Regions from separate parts of the Specibacter sp. NPDC078692 genome, predicted to be linked through region 4. Evidence: riboswitches for the same ligand, from Rfam matches in the RefSeq annotation. Region 4 holds a riboswitch; each other region holds the start of a gene.
What was found. Region 4 has a riboswitch for cyclic di-AMP ahead of AB0O97_RS09940 (NlpC/P60 family protein). Riboswitches for the same ligand answer to the same signal wherever they lie in the genome.
Positions count from the first base shown of each region.

Region 1 (7,448 bases), on a different contig from region 4:
CAGCGACGGCCAGGTCACCATCCAAGGTCCAACACTCTCCACTAAGATCACCAACGGCAGCTCCGGGCAATACAAGGTGTTGTGGCGTGCAGTCTCCTCAGACGGCCACCCCATTGAGGGGAACTACGCTTTCACTGTTCAGGACCTTAGCCAGGGCGCGACGGTCACTGCAGCGCCAACAACAGTGGTGCCCGAAGCCAGCCCAGCGGTGAACGCTGCCTCTGACGTGACCTCCGATCAACCTGAATCATCAAACGCAGGAGGCTTGGTTTTGGCAATCGGAATACCGGCAGCTATTTTGGCTGCCATTGTTGGAACCATGATCATCGTCCGTCGAAGCTTGCGCAAAAGCGAAGCTCCCTAGGCTAAACCCGTTGGCGCTTGGGAGCAAGTCCTTCAGTTGCCAACGGTGGATGGTCGATCCTCGATCAAAGCCTCAGGGATCGACCATCAATGCATCACGCGGCCATTGTCCGCCGGTTTCTGAGATAACGAGAAATACAGCCGCAAAGGGTTCCAAGGGCCATTACAACGAATGCACCCACTCCGACGGCGAAAAGAATGGTCGGTAACAACGTGGGCGGGCCCGACGCTTCGACGGCGGATATGATGGCCAGCCAGTAGGCCCCAGTTGCTACCAACCACGCTGCTCCAGCGAGAGCTACTAGCCACGACCACCCGGCGAACCAGCGTTGTCCGTCCTGGTATGACAGTGCCACCGCCACCGCAACAATGCCAGCCACAAGTAGCAGCTGCGCGCCGAATATGTATGCAGTGGCTATTAGGCCTACAGGAATGCAGAATCCACCGATGAACATGAGCCGTCGGGCACCCAGAGGCATCTTGGTGCCCGCGGCGACTTCCTCACGATGCATGGACGGGGCTGGCATCATGTTCGGGTCTGGGTCTGAAATTTTCATAAATCCTTACGAGTGGGTGGTGCCGCTGGCGAGTGCCCTATGAGGTCTGGTGGGGAAGTGGAGGGGCGGAGCGTCCGCAGACCGAGGATGTGTTCAGATCCGAGTAGACGAGCGTCTGTGCCGGAGCGAAGGAATTGGCCAGCTAAGTCCTGCGATCTACGCTGGCGTCAGTACATCAGTCCATGCTCACCCAACCCTCACAGGATCCGCCCAGCTTACTAGGCGAAAATAAAAGACATATGAACATACGTTCATACTACCGCCGTCTGATCTCTTGATCCGTTGCTTTCAGCCATGATGCGGAAGTGATTGTGCAGCGCCCGAGCGTCAGGGGCAAGCTGACTGTCATTCACACCGTGGTTCTGTAGCTCCCGTGACGGCTGTGGCTCACTAGCTATGGCATATCTGCATAGGTATGCTCGTGTACCGTTTCGCCAAACCCCGCCGGCGGCCCACGTCCAATCAACTCCTAGGCGGGGGTGGAGGACCCATCAGTGGTGCGCTAGCGCACCTTGGGGTGAAGCACATTGAACTGGCCATCGCAATTGCGACCAGTTATCAGATGTGCCGGGCAGAACTCTCGCCCGAATCCGACAGCTAACTTCGCCGGCGCCGAGAGGATTACCACCATGCCTTCCCACCGCCAGCACGGCCGTCGCCGTGCTCAAATGTCCGTGCCAGCTCCCCGCCATACCGGGCGCCATTGGTCCCTACCTCCAGCTACCGTTCCGAAGCGAGGCCGTCTCGGGCGAAAGATGGGCGCCATCGCCGCTTCCGGATTCATCATGGTCGCCACCTTAACGGCCGCTCACGCTGGCGTCGCCCACAACCCTGACACCTTGGATTCAACCGCGCCTTTAGCGATCGAAAAGAACCAGCCACAGGTGACTGCCAATAAAGACGTGGCACTCAGCTTCGCCGCGCCGGCCATCAGCAGCAAGCCGGCACCTTCGAAGGCTCCCGCCCAAGCCCAGTCGATCCCCGCCCAAGCCCAGTCGAGCGAGGTGCAACCTGCATCGCCGGCCCCAGCAACAACGGCGCCGGAAACTCCTTCAACCACTTTGCGCCCGCCACTAGCAAGCATGACCGTCAACTCTCCCTTCGGGTTCCGGTCTAACCCACTCTCGGGCGCCAGTGGAGAACTGCATACAGGCTTGGACCTAGCAGCGACCTGCAATACCGAAGTGTTCGCGGCTGGCACCGGAACAGTTACAGAAGCTGGATGGAGCCCGTATGGCGGAGGAAACCGCATTGTCATTGACCACGGCAATGGCATCCAAACCACATACAACCACCTGGCCAACATCGGACTCAGCGTCGGGCAGCAAGTCACCCAGGGAGCCCTAGTGGCGGGAGCAGGCACAACTGGTAACTCCACCGGCTGCCACCTCCACTTTGAAGTCATGGTCAACGGCCAGACTGTCGACCCTGACCCCTTTGTCTAGACCTCCCTCGCCAGCATTCCCACACTCCGAGCTGTCGTCCCAGTCCGGAGTGGGGCAAAAAAGGTTGCCCAGGTGCAAATTACTTGCTGTGTATAGGACCTACTTTCGATTTGGTGGTGCAGGACTCATCTCTGTGATCCCGACCAGCTTGCGGTGAGGGGGTATCCACTTGCAGGCATTTATTTGCCGCTAAGTGGGTACCCCCTTGGCGTGCGCCCAGTCAAGAGTGGCAAAGGCATCCCTCCGATTGCCTAGCCCATGGGCCGATCTCGCTCAGAACCAGTCTCAAAAGAGCTGCCTATCGGAACGAAAGCATGATGAACCGTCCCGGAAATTATGCCGCCAGAAAACTGGCGGCATAATTTCCGAGACGGTTCAATTGCTGGTGGGGCGGCTATTGTCAGTCTTATGCCCGTGGAATTTTTGACTGATGAACAGGCGCAGGCCTATGGAAGGTTCGCCGAGGAACCGACGCGGCCTGAGCTGGAGCGCTTCTTCTTCCTCGACGACGAGGACCGGAACCTGATCGCGAAACGAAGAGGCGACCACAACCGCCTAGGCTTCGCCCTGCAGATGTGCACGGTCCGGTACATCGGGCTGTTCCTGGATAACCCCTCGGCCGTGCCGTGGCCGGTCGTTGAGCATCTGGCGCAACAGCTGGAGATTGAGGATCCTTCCTGCCTCAAGGAGTACACCGAGCGGCCCAAGACAGCGTATGAGTACGCGTGGGTGATCCGCGATGCATACGGCTACCACCAGTACGAGGACCCCGCCCACGGGCGGATGTTCAGGGCGTTCCTGCACGGGCGGGCGTGGACGCACGCCGAGGGACCTGTCGCGTTGTTCAACCACGCGGCGGGTTGGCTGCGTCGGCACTGGGTGCTGCTACCCGGGGTGAACGTGCTGGCCCGGCAGGTTTCCGAGGTCCGTGCCATCGCCGAGAAGCGGCTGCACGCCACGGTTGCCAAGGCCGCCCTGCGGGCGGATCCGGCGCTGCCCGGGAACTTGGTTGCCACGCTGAAAACACCGGAGGACACCCGGTACTCGGAACTGGAGCGTATGCGTCGACCGCCAACGCGGACCACCGGCACCGCGATGAAGGGTGCGTTGCAGCGGGTTGAGGACATCGCCGCCTTCGGGCTGAGACGGCTGAAGCTGAAACAGATACCGCCGAACCGGCTCTCGGTGCTGGCTCGGTACGGGCTGGGCACCAAGGCCCCGAAGTTGGAGCGGACCGCGGAACCCAAGCGCACGGCGATACTCACCGCCGTGATGCGCCATCTGGAGGCCAAGGCGATCGATGATGCCCTGGATCTGTTCGAGATCCTCATGGCGACCAGGCTGATCAGCACCGCGAGGCGCGCCACTGACAAGCAGCGCCTGTCCACCCTGCCGCAGCTGGAGAATGCGGCACGGATCGTGGCAAGGGCAGCGAAGGTGTTCCTCGAGAAGCTGGAGTCCATCGAGGAAGCCGGGGGTGAGGTGGATGTGACCGCGCTATGGCGGGCCTTGGAGGAGATCGCGCCCCGGTCGGTGATGTCGGGCGCGGCCGCCACGGTAGTGACCTTGGTGCTCCAAGACGGAGACTCGGCACAAACCGCACTGCGCGGGGCGCCGGCACTGCGCTACAACACCGTCAAGTCGTTCTTGTCTCTTTTGGGTGAGACCTCGGCGCTGGAAGCCGCAACCGGCGGGGTAAGCATCTTGGCAGGGGTGAAGAAGCTGCCAGCACTCTCGCGCAGGAAGGTCGGCGAGAAGCCGCTGCTGCCCCGGGAGATCGACGACACGCTCGTGCCGCCGCACTGGCACAAGGCGGTGTATGCGAACGCCGAGCAACCGGAGGGGACGGTGGACCGCGACGCGTACGTAGTGTGTGTCCTGGAACAGCTCTTCCGCGCCCTGAAGCGTCGGGACATCTTCGCCTCGCCCTCGCACCGCTGGTCGGACCCACGCGCCCGCCTGCTGATGGGAACGGAGTGGGAGGCGGTGCGCGAGGACATCCTGGCCGGACTGAGCCTGGAGGAGGATGCCGAGGCGCACCTGCGGGAGTTAGTCGAGGTGCTGGATGCCACCTGGCGGCAGACGGCCGAGCGGCTCGAGGAAGCCGGTGATGACGCGAAGATCAGCATCGAGGTGCAGCCAAGCGGACGGGCGAAACTGAATGTGGAGAAGCTTCACGCGCTCGGGGGGCACGGGTTTGGGACCGCCGAGGCTGAGCATGGCCAGCGAGATCGGGGCCTCGGGTGATTTGAAGCCGAACGCGATCCGGGTGAGGAGGCGTAATTTCGTAGTCAACGATTCGATCCGCCCATTCGAAAGTCCAGGGCCTCGGCCGCCTCCTCGTACGGCAGTTTGACGACCAGCCGCTGTCCTTCCTTGAGGTAGTAGGCCCGGCCGAGCCCGGGGTCGATCTGCACGATCCAGGCGAGCTTGGTCTGCTGCTTTTCGGTCAGGTTCTCCGGGTTCTTCCACAGCGCGTAGCGGGAGTTCTTCACTCCGGCCGAGAGGGCGCTGGCCGCCCCGTGCGGTTTCGTTGGCGTCGATCCAAGCGCCCCGGCGGACCTCGTCGAGTGCTTCGGTGGCCCATTGGACAATTTGGAAGGAATCAGCGCAGAGGATGGCATCGGGGCAGCGCTCGGCAATAACGGCGGTGATCCAGGGGCCGCGTCCGCGTTGACATGGGTGATCCTGGCCGAACGCTCGTCGCCGAGGCCGTCGAAGAAAGTGCGCAGGGTGGCCTTGTCGCGGCCCGGTGCCGCCCAGAGCAGCCGCCGGGAATTGTGGTCGACGACCACGGTAAGAACTCCGGTTCCCGTCAGATTTGAGACACAAACGTCACCGCCGATTTTCCGCCGCTGAAGGAGCGCTAGCTGGTTTTGGGTTCGCGGTAGGCCAGGAGGCGGAGGGCGTTGGCGACGACGAGCAGGGTTGATCCTTCGTGGACCAGGACGGCCAGGCCGATGCCGATGGTCCCGGTGATGGTGGCCGGGATGAGGATCGCAACAACGCCGAGGCTGGCCCAGAGGTTCTGGCGGATGATCCGGCTGGACTGGCGGCTGAGGTTCACGGCGAAGGGGAGCCGTTGCAGGTCATCTCCCATGAGCGCGACGTCGGCGGTTTCCATGGCGACGTCGGAGCCGGCGGCGCCCATGGCGATCCCGACGGTGGCGTTGGCCATGGCGGGTGCGTCGTTGACGCCGTCGCCGACCATGGCGACCTTGTGTTCCCTGGCGCGCAGGTCGATGACGGCCGTGACTTTGTCTTCGGGCAGCAGATCGCCGCGGGCCTCGTCGAGTCCGAGCTTGCCGGCGACTGCGTCGGCGACGGTCTGGTTGTCGCCGGAGAGCATGATCATGTGGCGGATGCCGGCCTGGCGCAGTTGCGTGACGACCGTCGCCGCGGAGTCCCGGGGCGTGTCCATCAGGCCGAGGACGCCCAGGTACCGGGATCCCCGTCGTACGACCATGGTGGTCCGGCCTGCTGCCTCCAACCGGGCGGTGGAGTCGGCGATGTCTTTGGTCAGCGGCGAGCCGTCGATTTCCGTGAACAGCCGTTGTTTGCCGATGTGGATCTCTTCGCCGTCGATCACGGCGCTGACGCCGCGACCGGTGATGCTGGTGACTGCCCCGGCGGTGAGCAGGGGTGTTCCGTCCAGCCGGGCGCGGGCCGCCCTCACGATGGCGGAGGCGAGCGGGTGGTCGCTTTGCGACTCGACGGCGAGGGCGACGTTGAGCAGTTCGGATTCCTTGACGCCGTCAGCCGGTTCGACGTCGGTCATTTCCGGTTTGCCCTCCGTGAGGGTGCCGGTTTTATCGAAGGCGATCGCGCGCAGGGTGCCGAGGTTTTCCAGCGGGCCGCCGCCTTTGATGAGCAGGCCGCCGCGGGCGGCGCGGGCCAGTCCGGACAGGACCGCGCTCGGGGTGGAGATTGCCAGGGCGCACGGGCTGGCGGCGACCAGGACGGCCAGGGCCCGGTAGAGCGTGGCGGAGAAGGGTTCGTCGATGACGAGGCCGGCGAAGAGCAGTACGACGACGAGGATCAGCACGGCGGGGACGAACACGCGCTGGAACCGGTCGGTGAATCGTTGGGTGGGGGAGGTCTGGGCCTGGGCTTCGCTGACCATCCGCACGACGCGCGCGAGCGTGGAATCCTTGGACAGCCGGGTCACTGCGATCTCCAGTACGCCGGGCCCGTTGACGGTGCCGGCGTAGATGCGGCTCTCCGCGGGGATGTCCACCTCGTTGCGGGAGGCCTGCGGCCCGATCGGGGCCTTGTCCACGGGGATGCTCTCCCCGGTTACGGCTGACTGGTCCACGCTGCTCTCGCCAACTGTGACGTAACCGTCGGAGGGGATGCGGGTGTTGGGCTTGATGATGACGGTGTCGCCGATCCGTAGCTCCCCGACCGGGATCTCCTGCTCTGTGCCGTCGCGTTTGACGATCGCACTTTCCGGGGCGAGTTCGGCCAGCGCCTGGATGGCGCGCCGGGCCCGTCCCATGGCGTAGCCTTCCAGGGCGTGGCCGATGCTGAACAGTGCCAGCAGCAGGGCGCCCTCTGCGAGCTCCCCGAGCACCGCGGCGCCGGCGGCCGCGACCAGCATGAGGAAGTCGATTTCGAACCGTTTGGCCATCACGGTCTGGATGGCTTCCTTGAGGGTGTAGTAGCCGCCGAAGAAATACGCGGCGATGTACAGTGCCGTCGAGACCGCGTCCGGCACCGTAGGGCTCAGCCCGAGCAGGAAACCCGTGGCGAGGGTCAGGGCACACAGGATCGCGAAGATCAGCTCGCTGCGCTCACCGAAGATCCCGCCGTGCTTGTGATCATGGTCTTCGTGCGCTTCGGCCTTGGGTGCGGCGGCTTCGCCGGCACCTGCCGCGGGTGCTTTGGCGGGACCGGGCCGGCCTGCGCGCGGTGGTGTCCCGAAGCGCGTGAGAAGGTCCGTAATCGCCTTCTCCGAGGTCCGGTCCGCGAGGTATTCGACCGCGACGGACCCGGTGGCGGAGACGTGGGCCTCCGCCACACCGTCCAGGCTGCGCAGCCGCTGTTCGAGCAGCTGCGCCCGGGCGGGCCTGGAAATGCCGTC
Region 1 covers NZ_JBFBLV010000006.1:25,980-33,427, forward strand. The annotation lists gene AB0O97_RS06225 (copper resistance CopC family protein) at 1-364, shown strand, start outside; gene AB0O97_RS06230 (hypothetical protein) at 459-920, opposite strand; cyclic di-AMP (ydaO/yuaA leader) riboswitch at 1,343-1,544, shown strand; gene AB0O97_RS06235 (peptidoglycan DD-metalloendopeptidase family protein) at 1,550-2,365, shown strand; gene AB0O97_RS06240 (DUF4158 domain-containing protein) at 2,774-4,612, shown strand; partial or broken gene AB0O97_RS06245 (transposase) at 4,544-5,250, opposite strand; gene AB0O97_RS06250 (heavy metal translocating P-type ATPase) at 5,232-7,448, opposite strand, start outside.
Region 1: it holds a riboswitch for cyclic di-AMP, as region 4 does, so the genes downstream of both, AB0O97_RS06235 (peptidoglycan DD-metalloendopeptidase family protein) here and AB0O97_RS09940 (NlpC/P60 family protein) in region 4, are expected to answer to the same signal.

Region 2 (7,448 bases), on a different contig from region 4:
CCAACCAGCGCGATCACCAGCCCGGCAACACCGGGGCCAGCAAGACGGGCCAGATTGAAGGACGCGCTATTAAGTGCGACGGCGTTGGGGACGTCTTCCTTGCCGACGACTTCCGAGACAAACGCCTGTCTTGACGGAGCATCAAAGGCGCTGGCCACACCCAGTAGGAGCGCCAATGCATACACATGCCACAGATGTACAGAGCCCGTGACCACCAAGATTCCCAACAAAAGCGCACAGATCCCCATGGCCGATTGGGTAACTAGCAACAGCTTTCGCTTGTTGACGCGGTCTCCCAAGAGCCCCGCGTAGGGCCCTAGGAAAATAATGGGCAGAAATTGTAGGCCAGTGGTGATTCCCGCGGCTGTTCCTGAATTGTTGGTCAGAACCGTCAAGACCAGCCAGTCTTGCGCCACTCGCTGCATCCACGTACCGATGTTGGAGACCAGCGCACCGGTCACCCAGAGCCGATAGTTGCGCACCTTGAGCGCTCGGAACATTGAACTCATTAGGCGCTCATCTCCTGCAGGATCAAGGCCGCCTCATGGAGAGTGCTCCGCTCCTGTGGGGTCAGCGCGGCAACTCGCTGCGCCAGCCACGCGGTTCGCAAGGAGCGCGCTTGGCGCAGTGCAGCACTCCCGGCAGCGGTGATGCTGATCAATACTTGGCGCTTGTCCAAGGGATTTTCACTCCGGCTGACAAAATCAACTGCCGCTAAGTCATTGACAATCCGAGTCATGGACGGCGCCTGCACCTGTTCCCGTGCAGCCAACTGCCCCACGGTCCGAGGCCCTTCCCCTAGCCCCGCCAGCACCGAGTAGCGTCCGGGACTCAATTCCCCTGTCGCCGCTTCAGCCCGGAGCCGCCTCGAGGTACGCATCACGGCCACCCGCAGTTCCGCGGCCAAGTGCCCTGGATCTTGGGCGTCAGTATCTTGGACGGGTTGCGGGGAATGTTCAGTCATGGTTGCTCATCTACCTAGTTACAAAAGTTTCGTATCTTCTGCTTCCAATCATAGATCGTTAGCATTGCTAAGTAAATGTCAACTTGCTCACCCGCCAAAAAGTCGCCTACTACAAAGGTCGTTACCATAATGTGACATATGGTTTCGGTTCGGTTACGCTGGCTAAAGTGCCTTCTGAATCATTACCGGTTCTGGCATCAATGGACGGTTCGCCGAGCTCTGCCGCCGCCCATTCCCACCAGATCCATGGCAGAGACGGGGGACCCAATCTTTACGGGCCTTCCCATAATGGAAGCCCTTGGGGTTAAGCCAGCGCAACGAAAATAGGCAGTGAATACTGCCTCTGGAAGCTGCGCGGCCGGATTCTCTAGTCCGTTCCCGACAGCTCACCTCGCAGGCGTAGAGAGGCACCACACATGTCTGCAGCACCTCAGCGCGGCCGTCGTCGCGCAGAACCAGCAAGCCGGCCCTCACTTCGCGACCTAGCTACTGTCCACAAAGGAACGGCCCGCACGGGAACCCGTGCGGCCACCCCGCGCAGCGTTTCTGCTGTCTCTACCACCGCCAAGTGCATGGCCGCTGTAGCCGTCGTGGGCGCCTTGATGGCTGCCGGATCGGTGGCCTCAAACACCATGAACCCTGTGGCCGATGGCGCGGACACGCGCAGCCTGGTCGCAGCCATTGATCAGGGCGTACCCACTGCTATCTCTGCCCCGTCGGACGCAGCCATTAGCTTCTCCGGGATCACCGTCAGCTCCAAGGCTTCGCCCACAACCACACCTTCCGCGGCTCCGGTCAAGCCCGAAGCCGCTGCGGTCACTCCCGTGGCGAGCCCTGAAGCTGCCCCGCTTGCACGCCCCGCCGCCGTGGATGACCCCGCCGCAGCGAAGGCTTTCGCGGCCAGCCAGCTGGGTTCCCACGGCTGGGGTGCGGACCAGATGAACTGCCTAAACCTGCTCTGGGAGCGCGAATCTAACTGGCGCACCACGGCCGAGAACGCCTCCAGTGGCGCTTACGGGATTGTCCAGTCGCTGCCAGCCAGCAAGATGGAAAGCGTCGGATCCGACTGGGCCACCAACTATGAAACCCAAATCCGTTGGGGCCTGGGCTACATCGAAGGCCGTTACGGATCACCTTGCGGGGCCTGGGGCCACTCCGAATCCGTGGGCTGGTACTAACTACAGCGCGAACGCAGCTCAGCGCGAGCCTAGCACCGCTTAGCACCGCATGAAAGGCGAGTCTATGGCTGATGAAACCGCTGCTCGCCACGAGCTGATTACCGCGCTAGGACTACTGCCGATTCCCGGCGGCACCGTCCACTTGCGCGACGCCCGCTCAGGCATCACCCGGGACGAGGCACTACTCCCCTTCACCCTCGGCAAGACCCAACTGACCCGCGGCATGTGGGATCTGGTGAGCGGGCCGACGTCGAACTTCACTTCCTCATTCCCTTCCTCTACTGCCACTGCTAACCCTGCGGTCCCCATGGCGTCTGCCGCTGACGACGCCGGAACCCCACTTGCGCTCGACCGGCGCCCCGCGCAACCCCTCACCTGGTTTGACGCCGTCGGCTGGTGCAATGCTGCCTCGGAATTGGCTGGCCTGACGCCCGCGTACGCCATCGCCGGCCGCGACGTTTTCTGGGATGTCGACTCAGACGGCTTCCGGCTGCCCACGGAAGCGGAATGGGAGTGGGCTGCGCGCGCCGGTTCGACAGGCCCGCTGTACGGTGAACTGCCCGACATTGCCTGGACGTTTTTGGATAGTCTTGACGGCCCGCAAGACGTTGGCACTAAAGAACCCAACAGCTTCGGACTCTTCGACATGATCGGCAATGTCTGGGAATGGTGCTGGGACTACGCCGACACCGCCCGCTACGGTGACTACAGAAGTTTGCGTGGAGCCGGCTGGGATGATCGCCCGTGGAGCGCCCGGGCGTCGGTCCGCCGAGGCAGCGCCCCGGATGCCGTGCTGGAAGATGTGGGATTCAGAGTGGCTCGCGGTGCGGTGGGTAAACCTGGCACCATGGCCGCTCAAGGCTGGTCCGCTGACGCCGACAGAAACAGGGCCGCCATCACGGGTCCACGGCCCGTTGGCTGGACCCCGCTGCGCCACTGACGGCCTCCCTGCGCCGCCCACAGATCAGCTGCGCCGCCGCATACGAAAAATGCCACAGTTTGACGTTGTTGCCATGGTTCAAACCCTGGCAACAACGTCAAACTGTGGCATTTCCTATCAGTGTGCTTAGTCCACTACGCCGTACAGGCGGTCGCCCGCGTCGCCGAGGCCCGGCACGATGTAGGAGTTCTCGTCGAGACCCTCATCGATAGAGGCCAAAACTACGTGCACGTTGTCGCGTCCGCCGTGGGCAGCTTCGAGCTTGGCGAGGCCTTCCGGTGCTGCGAGCAGGCAGATGCAGGTGATGTCCGCGGCACCGCGGTCAAAGAGGAACTTGAATGCCTCGATCAGGGTGCCGCCGGTGGCGAGCATGGGATCCAGGACGTACACCTGGCGGCCAGTGAGGTCTTCGGGAAGACGCTCGGCGTAGGTGATGGCTTCGAGGGTTTCCTCGTTGCGTGCCATGCCCAGGAAGCCAACCTCGGCGGTGGGCAGCAGGCGGGTCATGCCCTCGAGCATGCCCAGGCCAGCACGCAGAATCGGCACGACCAGGGGTGTCGGCTTGACCAGACCAGTACCAATAGCGTTGGTCACGGGCGTCTCGATGTTGACGGGCTCCACGCGCACTTCACGAGTCGCCTCGTAGGCCAGCAACGTGACCAGTTCTTCAGTCAGCTGACGAAAAACCGGTGACGGCGTGTTCTTGTCTCGAAGAACAGTCAACTTGTGGGCAATAAGCGGATGATCCGCAACGAATACGCGCATAAATAAAAGCTACCATTGAGCCGTGTCCAATTCCCCAGATTTGCCAAGAATCGAGACCACTACCACGGCTTTGCATGCTGCGTGGATGGGTATTGCGCTTACTCAGGCACAGCAGGCCTTGCGCACGGCGGATGTCCCCATCGGCGCTGTCGTCCTCGGACCGGACGGTGAAGTCCTGGGTTTGGGCCGAAATGAGCGTGAGGCGCATGGGGATCCCACCGCTCACGCCGAGGTGGTGGCCATCCGTGAGGCTGCCGCGAAGTTGGGGGAATGGCGGCTCGCTCATTGCACGCTCGTGGTGACATTGGAGCCGTGCACCATGTGCGCCGGGGCCATTGTGCTGGCGCGCATTCCGAAGGTGGTCTTTGGCGCGTGGGATGAGAAGGCCGGAGCAGCTGGGTCAGTATTTGATGTGCTGCGCGAACGCCGACTCAACCATTGGGTGGAAGTGTTCCCCGGTGTGCGCGAGGACGAATGCGCCGCTCTCCTGAAAAATTTCTTCGCCAGCCACCGCCTGTAGGCGCCGGGACCGCACCGTCTGTAGCTACACCGTCAAGGCGTAATCATGATCGACTGTGACGGCATGACGCACGAGACCCGCTGAATTTCTAGCGCTCCGGAATTGGGCGGGGCACCCACGCGGTTGTTCCGTCCAGTGTCATCGCACCAGTCGAGGTTATATGGATAAGCCGAGACCACTGCTTGGCCGGGGACGGCAGTTTCGGGGAGCAAAAGATCTGTACGGAACCCGCCGGCGTCGTTCATGGGGGCTTGGAGCTCCAGAATTATGGTTCCCGAGGAATCGAGCACCTCAATGTGTATTTGGGCGCTATCGCCGTACCTCGGATTGCAGGTGGCATCATTGGCTTGAACAGTGAAGCTGCCACCGCGCTGAGCCGAATCGGCACTCAGTGAGAACGGTGGCGGCATGCAGGCCGAGCCCATCGGCGCCGTCCCGAGAGGCCCCGAACAGCCGGTCACGGCCGCACCCGTGAACAGTGCGGCCGCGGCTGCCATGGAGTACACCTTGCGCATGGTCAAACTCCTCTTCCGAAGCCCGCCGCTGCGTTGATCGCGTCGATCCGCTTTTGCCTGCTCGACGGCGAATCCAGACTGAAGGAGCGGAAGTCGCCTAGGGCTTCGCGAATGAAGGTCTCGACCTCTTTAATGCGCTGCGCCACAGCCACCGTGGGTGGCTGGAAGGTCCAGTACGCGATGCGTTCGGCTCCGGGATCGTACTGCCACAGGCCAATAATCCGGCCGCGGTCCACGATGGGGTGGTCCGGCAGGTCCGCCTGAAGCGCAAGCTTGGCACCCACCAGATGAAGCTCCCGGTCCCCCTCGGAAAAATGGTCGGCAGCGTTGCGACGGAGCAGGAAGAGAGAATCCGAGCCAGCGAGCAGCTGAATTTGCTCTTCATCCGGGGCGGTAAAAGTGGCCGCTTCCGCCACATCGCGGGGCAGCATCCACAGCCCACCCGGATCCACCACGGCGGATTCAACGGCACCCACGGCTGCGAGCGCGGCCTTGGTTTGCGCCACGGTAAACGCGGTGAACCACTGGCTCTGTTTGAGTGTGGCTCCGCCAGTCCAGGCTAGGTAGCTTTCCATCAGGTGCGCCCGGGCTTGTTCCGGAGTCTCCTCGGCAGCGGGCAATCCCCACGCCGTGTAGGCGTAACGCTGCTGGTCCAGCCGCCCATTGATGGGCACGCGGCGGATGCGACCATCGGCCTGCAGCAGCCCGAGCACCGTGGGCAGTGTTGTGGAGGCGCCCTTCTTCTTGCCCTCCTCGCCCAGACTGCGCACGGCATCACCGAGTTGGCCTTTGAGTTGTTTCGGATCCAGCGGGTCCTGCGCCTTGTGGAGCATCTTCAGGGTCTTATCTGCGAGCGCGTTCACCTCGGAACGTTCGACGCCGAGCTTGTCTAAGACTTTTACCGTCGCCTCTGCTGCCCCTTGGCCAAGGGACAGCGCCCAGGCGTAGTCACGCTCCCCCAGCACATAGGTGCAGCCGCGCGCCGTCGGGAGTTCATGGATGTGAAGGGCTGCTACCTCGGCGTCGGCCTGCTCACGGCGGATGCCTGCGCGTGCGAAGAGCGTCATATAGGGATTGGCGCCGCCGATCGAGCGGGCCCAGCCTGCTTTGGCGAAGACGTCTGCGGCGTTGCTGCCCGCAAGGGATCCGTCGAGGCCCTGTTTGTGCCAGCTCCAGGCACGCTGCGTTGCACTGTCCATGAGGCCATCTTGCCTTATCGATGCACGATCCATAGGCGGGCGCGGAAGCTCATTTTTGTTGTACGGCTTTGACCCGGTAAGGTTGACGCGTTGGTGACGTGTCCGAGCGGCCGAAGGTGCAACACTCGAAATGTTGTTCAGGTGAGAGCCTGACGTGGGTTCAAATCCCACCGTCACCGCCAATGTGATGTCGTGACATCGCCAACGCAAGCTCTCTCCTTCGGGAGGGAGCTTGCGTCGTTTCGGCGTCAGAATTCGGTGTTAGCGGTGGGTTAGCGGCCAAAAAACGGTTTCCAACGCATACTTGAGCCATGGAACAGCAACCAGCCGCCGGGAGCCGCACTCCCCTAATCCTGCTGGGCAGCATCTTGTTGCTCGTCGTCGTGGCCTTTGTGGTGGTACTGACCCGCGGGCCAGCAACTCCCGCAGACCCCGGGTCACCCGAAGGCGTGGTTCACAGTTACGTCACCGCATTGCTTGCCGGGGACAAGGAATCCGCCGCTGGCCTGCTCTCCTCCGAAGCAACTAGCGAGTGCCACGCCAACGCATTCCTTGATGCAGGCCTTGACGACGGGAACCTACGCGTCGGACTCGTGGCAACCACGATCAGCGGAACAAATGCCACCGTGAAAGTCACCATCAGTGAAACCATGGGTAATGGACCCTTCGGCTTGGGCCAGAGCAACTACCAGGATTCCTTCACGTTGCTGAAATCCGGTGACACCTGGCTCATTAGCGCAGCCCCGTGGCCTTTGTTGGCATGCAGCGAGTCGGCGGTGAACCACCCATGAGCGTGAATCTCCCGGTACAGAGCACCGGTGCTTTGCCAACAGTGCGCAGACTGGTGCTCTACATTCTGCTTTTCACCCTGGTCACCCTCGCGGCGGTCGGTGCCGCAGGACTACTGGGGCTGCTGTTTACCTCGGGAAGTGGCGACGATCCGGGACGCACTGACAATCTGGCCAGATCCCTCGCTTTCGTCATCATTGCGGGTCCGCTGGCACTACTGCTGTGGCGCTCGCTGGCCAAACGCTTGCTGGATTCGTTTGAATCTGCGGCCTTAGCTTGGGGCCTGTATGTGGCAGCCATGTATTCCACATCGCTGGTAGTTGCCAGTACGGGGTTGTTCTCCCTGCTGGGGAAGCTTCTATCAGCACACACCCAGGGGTGGGCGCAGGACCTCTCAACAGCCCTCATCTGGGCAGCCGTTTGCTGGTGGCACCATCAAATGTGGAGCGATCCTCGCCGTTCGCCACGTAGCCTTCCAAATCTGCCGGGCATTCTCGCCAGCTGGTATGCGGTGATCCTCGTGGCTACGGCGACGGTGAGTGCCTTAGTCATGGTCTTTTCCGCGACCATAGACTCGA
Region 2 covers NZ_JBFBLV010000008.1:116,034-123,481, reverse strand. The annotation lists gene AB0O97_RS08245 (MFS transporter) at 1-509, opposite strand, end outside; gene AB0O97_RS08240 (MarR family transcriptional regulator) at 509-964, opposite strand; cyclic di-AMP (ydaO/yuaA leader) riboswitch at 1,181-1,376, shown strand; gene AB0O97_RS08235 (transglycosylase) at 1,381-2,142, shown strand; gene AB0O97_RS08230 (SUMF1/EgtB/PvdO family nonheme iron enzyme) at 2,207-3,082, shown strand; gene upp (uracil phosphoribosyltransferase) at 3,209-3,847, opposite strand; gene tadA (tRNA adenosine(34) deaminase TadA) at 3,870-4,367, shown strand; gene AB0O97_RS08215 (hypothetical protein) at 4,400-4,882, opposite strand; gene AB0O97_RS08210 (crosslink repair DNA glycosylase YcaQ family protein) at 4,885-6,081, opposite strand; tRNA gene AB0O97_RS08205 (tRNA-Ser) at 6,174-6,263, shown strand; gene AB0O97_RS08200 (hypothetical protein) at 6,393-6,872, shown strand; gene AB0O97_RS08195 (DUF5671 domain-containing protein) at 6,869-7,448, shown strand, end outside.
Region 2: it holds a riboswitch for cyclic di-AMP, as region 4 does, so the genes downstream of both, AB0O97_RS08235 (transglycosylase) here and AB0O97_RS09940 (NlpC/P60 family protein) in region 4, are expected to answer to the same signal.

Region 3 (7,448 bases), on a different contig from region 4:
TCGTAATCGCACCGTGGAAGGGATTGGCTGCACAACTGCGAGAGGACATTGACACCAAGGTATGGGTTCATCTCGGGGTAGGGCGCCCAGCGTCATTGGCACCCGTGGAATTAGTTAAGAGTGCCGCAGACTTTATGAATAAGGTGCGTGTAGACAATCCAGAGCCGACGGTCTACGTCACGACCATGGCGATGGTCGTTCAGATATTTAAGGCCCAAGGCGGTAGCCCGTCGAAGATGGCCGAAATCTTCATTGCTTTCTCCTGCGTCATCGTCGACGAGTGTCACTATGAGCCTGCTCCGACCTGGTCTGTCGCCGTGCGGGCGACGGGACTCCCCACGTGTTTAATGACCGCTACTCCATTTCGCAATGACAACAAGCGTTTCGTGCTTGATTCGAACTGCCAGTTTCGCTACAGCCACGCCAAAGCCGTGGAGGATGCAATCCTTCGTGAACCCAAATTCCACATCCTTGAATCAGTTACCAACGAGGTTGACTTTGCGAGAGTGCTGTGTGCAAAGATCGAAATTTTGCGTGTACCCGCGTCGACTAGGGTGGTCGTTCGCTGCACCAGCAAAGCCTCGGTGGAGGCGATGGTTCATGCACTCCGAGCTCAAGGACACATCGTGTATGGTTTCCACGAGACGTTCGATGCGAAGGTCGCGGACGAAGGACTCTTAAAGCGCGTTCCGCCGCCGTCCGAGCGACCGGAGGACATTCGATTCTGGGTTCACCAACACAAGCTTACTGAGGGCTTTGACCAACCGAAACTGAACATTCTCGCGATCTACGAGGGGTTCGGCAACGATCGGGCGCGAATCCAACAGATCGGCCGCGTACTTCGAATGGGCTCCGGCCAAGGTAATGCGAGTGCACATGTGCTTGCCCTTGACGGCGAGATGGAAGACGCTTGGGATCGGTACCGACGCTATGATGATGGTGAGGCTCCTCATAAAGTTGCCACAGATCCTGCCGGTATTGAAGCCCTCCTAGCCGCCCAGCCCAAATCGATCTACTGGGATAGGCTGTTTCGCGAGCAAGTGGATTTGAGTGCCGATGATGCGTGGAAGCACCTCCGTTTTCGGCTCAACGCCTCTGTGCGCCACCTCGCTCGGACGCCCAACCTCGACCAGATAATGGACGAGGTCACTGCTGACCATATTGAAAAGGACCAGCAGGTCCTGAGCGTCACAGCGCCTGATAGAGCAACCCGGGTCCTGATCTATTTGTCCGTAGAGAACTCACCGCTCCTACTCGCTGGGGCATTCGTAGAGATGTCTCTCGGCTACGCGCTCGTTCACTGGGACGGTAGTAGACTCTTTGTGGCTGACTCTGGTTCGTCAGTACCCCGGTCTGTCCAGGACAGTACAAACCCTATCCCGGCACAGTCCCTCGTTAGTCTCTTACCCGACTCGGCTCGGATTTCTACAGTCACTCTCGTCAACAACGACTTGGGTCCATGGAGTGTGCGGGGTCGTTCCATCTCTGCCGACGATCTTCGCCTCATCGCCCCTGAAGTCGGCGTAGGCACCTTCGGTTACTCGACCGCCAAGGGGTCAATTAAGGTAGGCCCCGATAACGTTACCCGCTACGCAGGGGTAAAGAATGCGCGGGTTCGGGACCAAAGACCGACTGAGGGCAAGCTGGCCGACGTGCTAGCTTGGTTCTCCGAGATCGGCCAGGATCTTGACGCCAATAACTCGCCGTCGCGTGTCATAGGGCGATATTCTTCTCCGGCGGCCCCGTCCGGCGTATCCCAGCCTACGTACGTGATGATCGACGTTGACCCAGACTCCTTCGAACCGATAGATAGCAACGGACCACCACTGACGGTGGAGAAATGGGGCGGGACGGTTGGGAGTGATCGTTCTTTCGTCGCCACTATTGCTGGCGTGACGATGAAAACACGGGTTACATGGTCGGAGATAGAAAAACGCTTCGACTTGGAGTCTGACTTCGAGGTTCCCTATCGATCCAAACACGGAAGAAAGGCTTCGTTTTGGGATGAGGTGCAACGGTCCCGTGGCCTCAAAGTTGCCGACAAGAGTGGCGTCGTCTACTCGAACGGTAACTTCTGGTCCCTTGAACCCACGGAACGCGACGCAGGTCACGGCCTGTTATCGATCGTGTCAGGACACAGCAGGCTAGAGGCGTCGACAGGCGAAAAGGGCACCGTGATAAACGGCAAATGGGACCCTGCCTCAGTCTTCGGCATCATCGATCAGGCTCTCCTTCCCAACGCGCTGGGCGCCGGGTCGACGATCCTTTGCACTGATATGGGGACCGAGATCGCTGACTTTGTTGGCTTCTCTGATTCAAAGGTCATCTTCGTTCATGCCAAGGGAAAAACCCAGTTCAAAAAGTCTCACGTGTCAGCATCAGCGCTCCACGAAGTGGTTTCGCAGGCGGTAAAGAACATGAAGTACCTCGCGATTGGCAACGTGGAGAGCCCGTCTACAACTAGTTGGACCAATCCTTGGACGGACGGGATTCATGGGGCAACGACCCGACACAGGGCCGGGACGGCATCGAATAGTGGTGAGGAGTATTGGAACCGGATTAACAGGGTGGTGCAGAACCATGGTGCTGAAAGAGAGATTTGGCTGGTCCTGGGAGCGAGCCTCTCTCTAAAAAGACTGGCAAAGGCGCTCGCAAAAAAATCGCCGCCAGGGTACGCAGTGACAACACACGCACTCTTATCGTCGGCATGGTCGACGTCACAGCAGTATGGCGTCCGTCTTCGAGTGCTGTGTTCGCCCTGACATCAGGGTTCGACCTCTTTGAGTTGTGCTGAGGCAGCCGAAGACCGTTTCGTTCGTCCTTGAAGGTTGCTGGTCGGGCTGATGCACACAAATCGTCAATCGGTCCCTGATTAGCACTGGGTCGAAGACGAGGCGGGCTGGCCGTGGTGCGGTGAGACGAATGGGTTGATTTGCCGAGGCGCGCGATGAGAATTGCGCCAGCGAGTTCCGCACTGGCCGCAAGTTGTAGTTTCCATGCCAGTTCATGGGAGTAATGGGCTTCAATGACGTGTACGGGCGTCGTGCTGCAAACCGACGGCCAGGACCTTGGATGCCAGGCGTGTAAGGATTCTTTGGTTGCGGCTGCAGCATGGAAGGGTGGGGGTGAATTTGCTGTGGGTGCGGGCTTGGCGATGGGATCTGGCTGCGGTGGTGAGTAGGGAAAAGTTGGACGTATGGCAGTGGCGCAGGGGAGTGTCGCATGTGGTTTTCATGCGGTACTGGATCTCCGGTTGGGGGTGAATATTGAATGGCGAGCCGGAGCCGTTCAATCTCGGTGGGGTTGAATCCTGACCAGTGGTGGTGGTCGCTGACCACGAATGGGGCTTGGGAATAGCCGAAGTCTTGGACGTACTCGAGCGTTGCGGCTCAGGCGCAGCAGGACAGCATCGAGACATCGGTGGTGAAGGCCTTACAAGCGATCCTGAGGCCTTCGGCCATCGTCAGGTAGGGGCTCCACGCGGCGACGACTTGCGCGGTGGTCATTCCCGCTTCGAGGATGTAGACGCCGGCGGCGGCGATTTCCCCGGCATCCTTGGCCACCGCGGAGATGCCCAGGATGCGTCCGGTGTCGCGCTCGGCGACAACCTTGATGAAGCCGCGGGTGTCGCGGTTGACCACGGCTCGCGGCACGTATTCCAAGGGCAGGACCCGGCACTCGCAGCGGATCCCGGCAGCGACGGCTTCCTGCTCCGTCATTCCGACCGACCCGAGGGCTGGACTGGTGAAGGTGACCCGCGGCAGGTGCCGGTAGTCGACCTCGGCCAAGGCGTCGGTGAACGCGTTGTCTACGGCCAGGGCGCCGTGGGCCGCCGCGACGTAAACGAACTCGCGGTGGCCGGTCACGTCCCCGGCGGCCCAGATGCGCGGATTTGAAGTGGCCAGGCGGGAATCGACAACGATCTCCCCATACACCCCGGACTCCACTCCGACAGAGTCAAGGTTCAATCCCTCGGTCACGGGATGGCGCCCCGTGGCCACGAGCAGCCGGTCAGCCCGGAATACTTCCTTTCCGCCAGCCACGGATGCGGAGACCAGAATTCCTCCGATTGCCTCATCGCTCGCCACGCTGTCAACGGTGGCCCGCCGGACCACTCGGATGCCTTCGTCGGCAAACACCCCGGCCAGCGCCGTGGCTGCCTCCGGTTCCTCCTGCGAGGCCAGCCGGGAACGGACCAGCATGGTCACCCGGGAGCCCAACCGGGAGAAAAGCTGCGCCATTTCCAGGGCAACATAGCCCCCGCCTAGGACTAGCAATGATTCGGGCACTTCCGCCAGTTCCATCGCCGTCGTCGAGGTCAGGTACCCGGCCTCGGCCAGCCCGGGAACGGGGGGAACCCAGGGCGCGGCCCCGGCGGCCACGAGGTAGTGCCCGGCCTCGATCATTCGCACGGCACCATCTGGGGAGGCGACCCGGAGCAGCGGTGCGTCCTGGGTCCCGGTGAACGACGCGTCCCCCTCGATCATGGCCCAGCCGTAATCCGCAGCCAGGTCGACGTACTTCTCCGTCCGCATAGACTCCACCAGGGCGGCCTTGCCCTGGATCAGGGCCGGCATGTCCACCGGACCCGCCGAGGCCGCCACCCCGGGGAAACGGGCCGAATCCAACGCCAGGTGGCGTGCCTCCGCGGCGGCCAGTAGCGCCTTCGAAGGCACGCACCCGGTGTTCACGCATGTCCCGCCTACGGTGCCGCGTTCCACCATCACGACGCGCTTGCCCAATCCGGTGGCCCGGATTGCGGCCGCAAAAGCGCCGCCGCCGGAACCAATAATCGCCAAGTCGAATTCTTCGTTTGTCATTCCAGACGCCTTCTTCCCTGTGGTTCAAAAGATCCTAGGCACCATCATGAACCTTCCAGTACAGTGGAATGTCAAGTGTGGTCGCCATTGAAAGGGAATCGTCGAATATGAGGATCGGACAACTTGCGGAAGCGACCGGGACCACGACCAAGACACTGCGGTTCTATGAAGAGTCGGGGCTGCTTCCCCCGGCCGAACGCCTGGCCTCCGGCTATCGGGACTACGCCGAGGATGCCGTGGGGCTGGTCGGGTTCATCCACCGTGGCCAGGCCGCCGGGCTCACCCTCGCCCAGATCGGGCAGATTCTGAAGATCCGTGAGGGCGGCCAGACGCCGTGCTCACACGTCCAGGGCCTGCTGGGGGCGCGCCTCGGCGAACTCGATGCTCAGATCGCCGAGCTTCTGGCCCTCAGGGAAACTATTTCCCAGCTCCATGTAAAGGCGAGCAAACTGGAGCCGGATTCCTGCTCCGCTGACCAGGTCTGCCGCTACCTCTGATCAACATCCCACCTCGGTGGTCGCGGGTGCCCATGGCCCCGTGCGTCTGGTCGAGGGTCTGGTTGGCTCCAAGGTTGCCCGTTGGCCTGGCACCTCAGCGGGGCCGAACACCTGTCCGACCATGCCGTGACTCTGATGGGCTGACAAGTCGCGACTCTGCGGCCCCGGTTGCAACAAGAACCGCCAAACCGAACCATCAATGAACCACCGCACCGAACCGACATTCACAGATTCTGAATTGCGGCGCGCAAGGACGCGCTGATGAGGTTCGGCTTACTGTGGGAATCGGCGATCTGGCTCAATGGAAGAAATCCGGGCGGCAATGGGCAGGCCGTCGCCATCCGTATAGACGTTGGGTCGAGGTATGTTCGTTGAATTACGTGAGCTGGAGATTCGCGGCGACCGAGTCGGTATGCTTGCCGGCCTCTGGGCAAATTTTACCCTTGAGGCTAGCCAGTGCCGCGCGTACGACTTTTACAGGTGCATCGGCATGGTTGATGACATCTCAGCTGTTGCCCTAAAGGGGCAGCATATTTTCAACGAACTGCGTTATTTGGCCTGGCTGGCCGAGGGGTCAGGAGGGCTGTGAAATATGAATTTGTGGGGCTTTCTGTCCTGGGCGGGAGCCTAGTTGCCCTTGTATCTGGCCGCTATTTGCCGCCGACTAGCATTCCCGGCCGGCCCGAAGCTGGATCATCTCCTGAGCCGAACTGCCAACCTGAGGAAGACTGCCAGAGACGAGGAATTGAGAGGATTGGGTTTCCGCGGGTCCAAGTGAATTGATCCCGGGTATGTGGAGGTCGGACCGGCGGTCAGCCAGTGGTGAAAGGTGACGTGGCCTGGGCACCGAACTTCATGTGTAACGAAATTATAACTTTTGGTTCTTGTCCGTTAGGATTGAAAAAATATATACCCCTAACGGGTATTTCGTGGGCCGCTTCGCCAAACCCCGTCGGCGGTCCGCGATCGTTCATTTTTGCGACGGGGACGGAGGAACCACTACCGGTGCCTTGTTGCACCTTGGGGTGAAGCCTGCTCAACAAACCACTGCCTATATGGCGGGGCGTTGGACTGGCCGGGCCTACCTCGCCCGAATCCGACAGCTAACTTCGTAGGCGTTGAGAGGACCTCATTTATGCCTGCCCACCGCCAGCATGGCCGCCGTCGCGCGACCAAATCAAGACTCATCAACACGTCGAACAAAGGACGTCACTGGGCGTCGGCCCCTGACGTGACTATCGAGCCCTTCACAGGCAAGAAATCATTGACGATGGCTGTCGCAGCAGCAGGTTTCATTGCATTGACTGCCCTTCCTGCCGCCCACGCTGAGACCAATCATCTTTCGCCTGCCGTGACCGCCAACGTGTCTATGTCCTCGGGTCAACCGAAAATAACGGCGGATCAGGATGTCGTGGTGTCCTTCGCTAAGCCACTGGTGTCCAGCAAGCCAGCCCAGGCAGCAACGCCGCCGAGCGCCCTGCACCCGGCGGCTGCCCAAGAGGCGCCAATTCCCACACTGGCGCCAGAAGAGGCGCCAGCAGCTGTGCCAACGCCCGCGCAGCCGTCCTCAGGGCTTCGCCCTCCGTTGGCTGAGCTGACGGTCACCTCACCATTTGGGTATCGGGTCAATCCGCTGACTGGGGCGGGAGGGGAACTGCACACAGGGATCGACTTTGCTGGCGCGTGCGGCACCTCAGTATTTGCGTCAGGCTCAGGTACCGTGACGGAAGCTGGGTGGAGCCCGTATGGTGGCGGAAATCGAATCGTTATCGACCACGGTGGTGGGATCAAGACCACCTACAACCATTTGGACTCCATTGGGGTCAGTGTTGGGCAGGAGGTCAATGGCGGCGCCCCGATAGCTGGAGTCGGCACGACGGGCAATTCCACGGGATGCCACCTGCACTTTGAGGTCGTAGTTGATGGACAGACGGTGGACCCTACACCGTTCATCTAGGACTTCATCATGGATTGCGGCCGGGCGCGTGGCTTTGAGCGTACGCTGCCCGGCGGCCATTATGGGTTCGGGGTTCTCCTCAGGTGTCGCGGCGCCCAATTGCCCGGTGATGGAACTTCGAGGCATGGAAGTTCAGGCGCTGCGAAATCGGCGCCCGTCGACTACGCCTGGCAC
Region 3 covers NZ_JBFBLV010000035.1:196-7,643, reverse strand. The annotation lists gene AB0O97_RS17710 (DEAD/DEAH box helicase family protein) at 1-2,762, shown strand, start outside; gene merA (mercury(II) reductase) at 3,390-4,820, opposite strand; gene AB0O97_RS17700 (heavy metal-responsive transcriptional regulator) at 4,928-5,317, shown strand; gene AB0O97_RS17695 (hypothetical protein) at 5,682-5,906, shown strand; cyclic di-AMP (ydaO/yuaA leader) riboswitch at 6,248-6,447, shown strand; gene AB0O97_RS17690 (M23 family metallopeptidase) at 6,549-7,274, shown strand.
Region 3: it holds a riboswitch for cyclic di-AMP, as region 4 does, so the genes downstream of both, AB0O97_RS17690 (M23 family metallopeptidase) here and AB0O97_RS09940 (NlpC/P60 family protein) in region 4, are expected to answer to the same signal.

Region 4 (7,448 bases):
AGAGCGTGCAAGTGCCCCAACAAGTAGTGCAGTAGCCCAGTTGCTGCGTGCCGGAGTCGCCAGCGGCGCCGGCCAAAAAATGGGCGTAGCCATGGCGGCCACGGGTCTAGTCCTGGCTGTCACGCTTCCTTCCACGCAGGTTTCCGAAGACCTTCACCTCGATACTGCAGCAGCTGTTTCCGCGGAAACACTGGTCACAGCAGGCGCGCAGATCCCCATCACCTTCGCCACTCCGGAAATCGGCAGTGCCTTGAACCCTGATGGTCAGCTCAAAGAAACCCTCAAGGTCAACGCCTCCAACGTGACGCCCCAGGCTTCCAAAGGGACCCTCTCGGCACCCCTGCTGACCTTGGTTGAGAGTTCACCCTTTGGTAACCGCATCAGCCCCATCACCGGCCAGATCGATGAGCGTCACACCGGCCAGGACTACGCCGTCGCAAGCGGCACAGAAGTACTTTCCGCCGCTGGTGGAACCGTTACCTTCTCGGGCTGGCATGACTTCGGTGGTGGCAATCGCGTGGTTATCGACCACGGCAACGGCCTCTCAACCTCGTACAACCACATGAGCGCCAATCTGGTGCAGGTTGGCCAGAAGGTTGAACGCGGAGATGTTGTGGGCCTCAGTGGCTCCACAGGCGCCTCTACCGGCCCCCATCTGCATTTCGAGGTCATCATCGACGACGAAGTTGTCGATCCTAAGGGTTGGCTGTAAGTCCTCCACAGGGCCTCCATAGTTACGACTTAGTCACACGACCGTGACCTGAACGTGACATTGAGAAAAAACTGTTGTACCGTCGTAATCGCGCCAACTTCGAATCAAGTCGGCGCCCATGAGTCGATTGCCTAGCTCTGCCACTACTCATGGTCCGTTCGTATCAATCGTCTGGCAGGGGCGGGGGAACCAATAATCGGGATTCGCAGCGGTTTTGCGAAACCCTAGGGGTGAAGCCGCGAAGCGTTCAGTCACTGGCAGGGAAGAAATTCCTTGGGTGGGACAACGTGGAGCGGCCGGGTGACTCCCATCCGAATCCGACAGCTTACCTCGCAGGCTTTGGGAGAGGAATCCTTCTTGGCTTCAAACACTGCCCTCGGGCGCCACCGCGCCGAGGTTGTTAAGACCAGTCCGATCTCCACCCTCACGAAAGCCGTCAGTTTCAATGTCGGCGGGGTTGGTCGTCAGGCTGCTGTCATCGCAGCAGCTTCAGGGCTTGTACTGACTTCCGGTATCGCCGCAAACGCCGCAACTCCCACAGTGGAGCGCGCTTCGGACGGTGCCACAACGCTGAACCTGAACACGGAACTCGCTTCCGCCATCACGGCAGCTTCCACGGTGAAGATTTCCTTCGCTACACCCACCATCACCTCCACCCCGGCTCCTGTCATTGAAGAGCCGGTAGTTGTAGAGGCGCAGTCCAGTGAAGTTGCAGTTGCAGCTCCGGTTGCTGAAGCAGCACCGGCCGCAGCACCGGCCGCAGCGCCGGCCGTAACGGTCTCAACGCCTGAGCCGGCTGCAACCCAGTCTGTAGCCCCGAGTGGCGTTGGCGCGATCATTGCCAGTGCTGCCTTGGGTCAGCTCGGAATTGGCCAGGACTGCACCGCGCTGGTTCGCAACGCTCTGTCTGCCGCTGGGATTTCCTGGGTTGGCTGGCCCGGTGACTACCTGAACAAGGGCCGTCTAGTATCTCAGGGCGAAGCACAGCCCGGCGACTTGATCTACTATGCAGACGGTGGCGTGGGTCTGGCCCACATCGCTGTTTACATTGGCAACGGCCAGGCAGTTCACGGCGGTTACCAGGGAACCACTAAGATCGCAGGAGTTTCTATTTATGGAGCTTCCGCTCCCGTCTTCATTGCTGTGGGTCACTAAGTAATACCAGCTTTTGTGCCCAAAGCCCTGTCTTTTGACGGGGCTTTGGCATTTAACGGTGCATCTACTCGCCTGCTTGAGTTCTAGCTCGTTGCACCTTGGCGTGGCGGCCGATCGTCCCCGTCCGGCCCGGATCCCCGAAGCCGCCAACCCCGGGCTGGGCCACTATGACTGCACCTTCCGTATCAATGGCGACGTCGCGCCGTACAGGCTATCCAAAAGGTTAGTGGCTTCCCGGGCTGCGGAACCGTCCACCTGGGACCTTTCTGAAGCCTCAACCCCTTCCAGCGGCCCGCCCCGGTTGATGCTTGTGGCCAGCGGGATCTCCTTGACGAACAGCAACAAGAGCCCGGCTAACAGCAGCAACGGCACCATGTAGACAAAAATTGGTGTCAGCGCATCGCTGTAGGACCCAACCACAATGTGGCGCAACTGTTCCGGAAGCCCCCGAACAATGGCGGGCGTGAGCGAGTTAATACTGCCGGAACCCTGCGCACCAGAGCTACCCGCAGGAATCCGCTCCGTGAGCAGCGTTGCCAACCGGTGCGCAAAGAGACTGCCCACCACGGCTGATCCCAACGACGCGCCAATCTGACGGAAGTAGTTGCTGGACGCAGTCGCCATGCCCACCTGGGAGTTCGGGAACTGGTTTTGCACAATCAGCACCAGAATCTGCATCGAGGTGCCCAGCCCGATGCCCATGATGGCCAGGTAGCAGCAGATGATCCAAACGGGCAGGCTAGCGGTCATGGTTGAGAGCAGGATCAGGGCGCCGGCCACAATGAACATCCCCGTGATGGGCAGCCACTTGTACCGTCCGGTTCTGCTGACCAATTGTCCCGAAGCTATCGAAGTGACCAGCAACCCCATCATCATGGGAATCATCAAGAAACCCGCCTGCGTGGCATTGGCGCCGGTCACCATCTGCAGGAATGTGGGCATATAGGCCAGCGTCCCAAACATGGCAATCCCGGTGATGAGGCCGGCCGCCGTCGTCAGATTGAAATTGCGGTCCTTGAACAAGTGCAAAGACATGATGGGATGATCGGCTTTGCTCTCTACCCAGACAAACAGCACAGCGGCAGCAATAGTGCCGGCACCCATGCCGATGATTTGCACCGAAGCCCACGCATATTTTGTCCCTCCCCAGGTGCTCACTAGAACCAAGAGCGTTGATGCGATACCCAACAATGCCATGCCAGCCACATCAACACGGGCCTTAACCTTGGGATGGGCGGGCAGCCGCAGGAAGAACACGGCGGAAACAATGGCCAGCAGGCCCAAGGGGATGTTCATCCAGAGGCCCCACCGCCAACCGATACCGTCAGTGAACCAGCCGCCTAGCAGCGGACCAGCCACCGAGGACACCGCAAACACGCCGCCCATGATGCCCATGTACCGTCCGCGATCACGGGCAGGGACCACGTCGGCAATGATGGCCTGGGACAGCAACATCAAACCGCCACCTCCCAACCCCTGAATGCCGCGGCCAATGATCAGCCACGTCATGTCCTGCGCAAAACCACCCACGATTGAACCGAGGATGAAGACGGAGATCGCGCCGATGAACAGGCCTTTGCGTCCTAGGAGATCACCCAGCTTCCCGTAAATGGGGAGCATGATGGTGGAGGCGAGAATGTAAATGGTGATGACCCACAGCATGAGATTGACGCCATGGAGCTCGCCAACAATCGTGGGAAGCGCGGTGCTGAAGATGGTCTGGTCCAGCGACGCCAGCAGCATGGTCAGGATCAGCCCTGCGAAAACGAGGAGGATGCTGCGGCGGTCGGACGTTGGGAGTTGATCCACGGTGTTAGTAGTTGACGTCATGATGTTTTCCTAGCGGCCGTGTGAGGTGCGGGCGGCTGCGGGTTGATGACTCTAATGAATGTACGGCTGAAGGTTCGACGGCGTTTCTCAGCTGTTGCTCAGGAGTGCTGGCTTGTGCGGTGGCTCGCCGGGTGAGGAGATGGTGCGGCAGTGGTTGAGTACTGCGCTGCTGACTGTTAGTGGCTGCTCACGGCCAGTGTTCGTTGGCGGTGATGCGCTGGATGAGCTCAGCGGTGGTCTGCATCAAGGACTCACGGTTGGCAGTGAAATTTCCTGCGGCCCATTTTTGCAGGGCAAAACGGAGGGCACCTGAGACGAGGGCGACAACGATGTGTGCCTCGTCCTCAAGATCCGGGGTTTCTGTGGTGCTGCGCCCGTCATGGCGGAACCGCTCCAGTATGTAGCCCACAAAGATCTCTTCCGTCTCGCTGATCTTGGCTTTTTCTCGCTCCAGCAGCCCGGGAGTCTGGTGGATGAGCCGATGCCTGGCTTGAAACAGTTCCAGATCGGTCTCGGCCTCGATAAAGGTTGTTGAGATCAGCCCGAACAACCCACCAAAAACACTGGTCCCGCCACCTTCGAGAAAACCTCGGTGCTGCTTTGCGGTCGGCAGCGGCCTCCGTGGGCTGACGTAGGCGCCCTCTTTGTTGCCGAAATAGTTGAAAAACGTTCGTTGGGAGACGGAACTAGCCGTACAGATCATCTCGACGGTGACGTTCTCATAGCCGTGACGAAGGCCAAGCTCAATGGCCGCGCGGCGAATGGACAGCCGTGTGGCGGCCCGCTTTCTATTGCGCAGCGTGTCCCGGGTGTCCTGAGCATGTTGAGCGTTTTGAGCATGTTGAGCGTGTTGAGCGTTGGGGAGCGATTCGTCCTCGGACGACGACTGCGTTGTTTTCACGCTCATGCTGATTCCTGTGAAGGTGTGCACAGTGCCACGTGATTCCGTTGAGCACAGCTTCAATTCTATTTGTAGTTCCTGCAAATTTTTAGTGAGTGCACAATTATTCTCCGGTGAGTGCCACCGCTGGCGCGACCGATACGATGGCCATATGACTAGCGATCAAGAGAGACCTCTGCAAGCACTGATTCTCGCTGGTGGGCTCTCGCGCAGACTGGGTGGCGTACCCAAAGCGGGGCTCATAATGGAAGGCCAAACACTCTTGGCACGCACCGTTGATGCCGTCGTGGGCTTACTCGCCGGCCGGAGCACCGCAACGCAGCTCACTTCCGCGTCCACCCCAGCCCAAACAGACGGTGTGGCGACAGCGCAAGGCGGCATCGCCGTCGTAGGTCCCGTAGAAAAGATTGCAGGCTGGCTGGCGACGGCCGAACACGCAGGCCAGGCGATGGCAGTCCAGGAAGATCCACCGTATTCCGGTCCTGCGGCCGGGATTGCGGCCGGGATTGAGGCTCTGGCAGCCGATCGCGGACACGTGCTAGTTCTGGCGTGCGATATGCCGTGGGCCGGTGCGGTGGCGCGACTTTTGCTGGATGCATCTGGTGACTGTTCTCCTGGGCAGGGCGTGATGGCGGTGGCTGACGGGAAGAAGCAGCCCTTGGCCGCCGTCTATCCGCTGCGTGAGTTGCGGGCCGCGGCTGACACGGCGCGGGCGGCGCACCGTCTGGAGAATGCCTCGGTTTTCGCGCTGGTTGCTAATGTGAACATGAAGGAACTCGTCGTGCCAGCAGAGCTGACGGCGGACATTGACACTTGGGCGGATGCTCGTGCGCAGGGGATCGCTGCGGGAGCAGCCGGTGCGGAAGGATGACTGTTGGAAAATCATGACGAGTTGTTGCAAGAGTGGACCCAGAAGCTTCTGGAGGCCTTTGAAATTGGCGACCTCGACGTGGACATTCACGCGGTCCTGAATGTTGCTGGTGTCGCTGCGCATTCGATCGTTCGTCCAGCGGCGCCTCTGACTACTTTTGTGGCGGGGCTGGCGGCAGGTTTGGCGGCGGGATCGGGCCAAGCACCTGAACCAGTGGCCATGAAGGCTGCGCTGGGGCTGGCCAAGAAGCTGGCTGCGGCACAGGCCCCGGCCGTGGAAGCGTCTGCCGTGGATGCGCCTGCCGTGGATGCTGGCGAAAAATCCCAGGGAAACTAGTACCGGCATGATGGATGACGCGGCCGCCGCTGCTACCGCTGCTACCGAGCCGACCGCTGCAACTGGGGAACCAACTGCTGGCACTGTGCCCGCTGATTCAGCAGGAGGTTCGAGGGCACAGGCCGAGGTTGTCCTACCCGAGGCCGTGCCCGGCAAAGTTTTGCCACATACCTGGCAGGAAGCGCGGGAGGCTGCATGGCATGCGGCAGAACCGCTGGTTGCACATACAGTTCCGCTGAGCATGGCTGTGGGCCGGATACTTGCCGCAGACGTGTTCGCAAGTCTTGCTATGCCGCATTACGCCTCTTCGGCCATGGACGGCTGGGCCATTGCGGGTAGCCCTCCGTGGATTCTGGCAGAGCCTGGCCGGCGGCTGGCACCAGGACAGGCCGTCCCCATTGTCACAGGGGGCCTGATTCCTACTGGTGCTAAAGCTGTGCTGCGCAGCGAAGCGGGCGAGCTTGCCAAGGACGACGACGGACTGCCGATCCTAGTACGCGGAGGTGACGCTCGTCCCGGTGAGCCGAAGAATGCGCAGCATATCCGCCCCGCCGGGCAGGAGGCTGCGGAAGGGGAACTGCTGATCGCCGCAGGCGCTACCCTGAACCCGGCCCATGTTTCACTCGCGGCACTCGGTGGCCTCGATGAACTCTCGGTGTTAGGCCGCCCTGCCGTCAAGATTGTCCTGACCGGTGACGAGGTGGTGCCCTCGGGTCTGCCAGAACCCGGATTTGTGCGCGACGCTTTCTCGCCTCAGCTCGGTTCCGTGGTTGAGATGCTCGGTGGGACGGTGGTTGGCTTGCAACGCGCAGCCGACAACCTTGCCTCCATGCTGGACGCCCTGGCCGACGACGAAGACGACCCGGCCGACGTCGTTATTACCACCGGCGCAACAGGACATTCCAGCGCTGACTTCCTACGTGCCGCCATCGAATCCATGGGTGGCACCTTTCACATTCCGCACATTGCCATGCGCCCAGGCCACCCCACCTTGCTGGCCGAGCTGCCCGACGGACGGTTCATCGTGGGCTTGCCCGGCAACCCGCTGGCCGCCATGGTGGGACTCATGACCTTGGGTGCACCGTTGCTAGCTCGCCTCGGAAGCCTGCCCATGCCGACGCTGAGCGAGGTGCCATGCGGCTCACCCATCAAGGAATATCAGGGACCCACCCGCATCATGCCTTACCGCTTGGTCTACGGGTTGGCTTCACCCGTCGCCCACACCGATTCGGCCATGATGCGAGGACTCGCAGCGGCCGACGGCGTCATGGCAGTTCCGCCGCACGGCGCCAAAATGGGGGAGCTGCTACCCTCCATGATTCTGCCCTGGAAATGAGCACTTCTTCGGCTACGGTGTTCAAGTGTGCCGACGGTCGGGAACTGCACGGCACGGTATTTGACGTGGCCCCTGGGACCCGGCGGCTCGGGACGGTTGTCATTGGCTGCGCCACGGCAGTGAAAGCAAATTACTACCACCGCTACGCCGCATTCCTGGCCACCAACGGTTTCACCGCCGTCACCTTCGACTACCGGGGAATTGGTGAATCCCGCGACGGATCGTTGCGCGGGCAGAAAGTCCGCTGGTACAACTGGGGATCGCTGGATATTGACTCGGTCCTGGCCTGGGCCTTGGAGCATTCGGA
Region 4 covers NZ_JBFBLV010000011.1:71,206-78,653, forward strand. The annotation lists gene AB0O97_RS09935 (M23 family metallopeptidase) at 1-712, shown strand, start outside; cyclic di-AMP (ydaO/yuaA leader) riboswitch at 864-1,065, shown strand; gene AB0O97_RS09940 (NlpC/P60 family protein) at 1,070-1,867, shown strand; gene AB0O97_RS09945 (MDR family MFS transporter) at 2,033-3,697, opposite strand; gene AB0O97_RS09950 (helix-turn-helix domain-containing protein) at 3,885-4,604, opposite strand; gene AB0O97_RS09955 (NTP transferase domain-containing protein) at 4,750-5,469, shown strand; gene AB0O97_RS09960 (DUF6457 domain-containing protein) at 5,473-5,805, shown strand; gene AB0O97_RS09965 (molybdopterin molybdotransferase MoeA) at 5,813-7,141, shown strand; gene AB0O97_RS09970 (alpha/beta fold hydrolase) at 7,138-7,448, shown strand, end outside.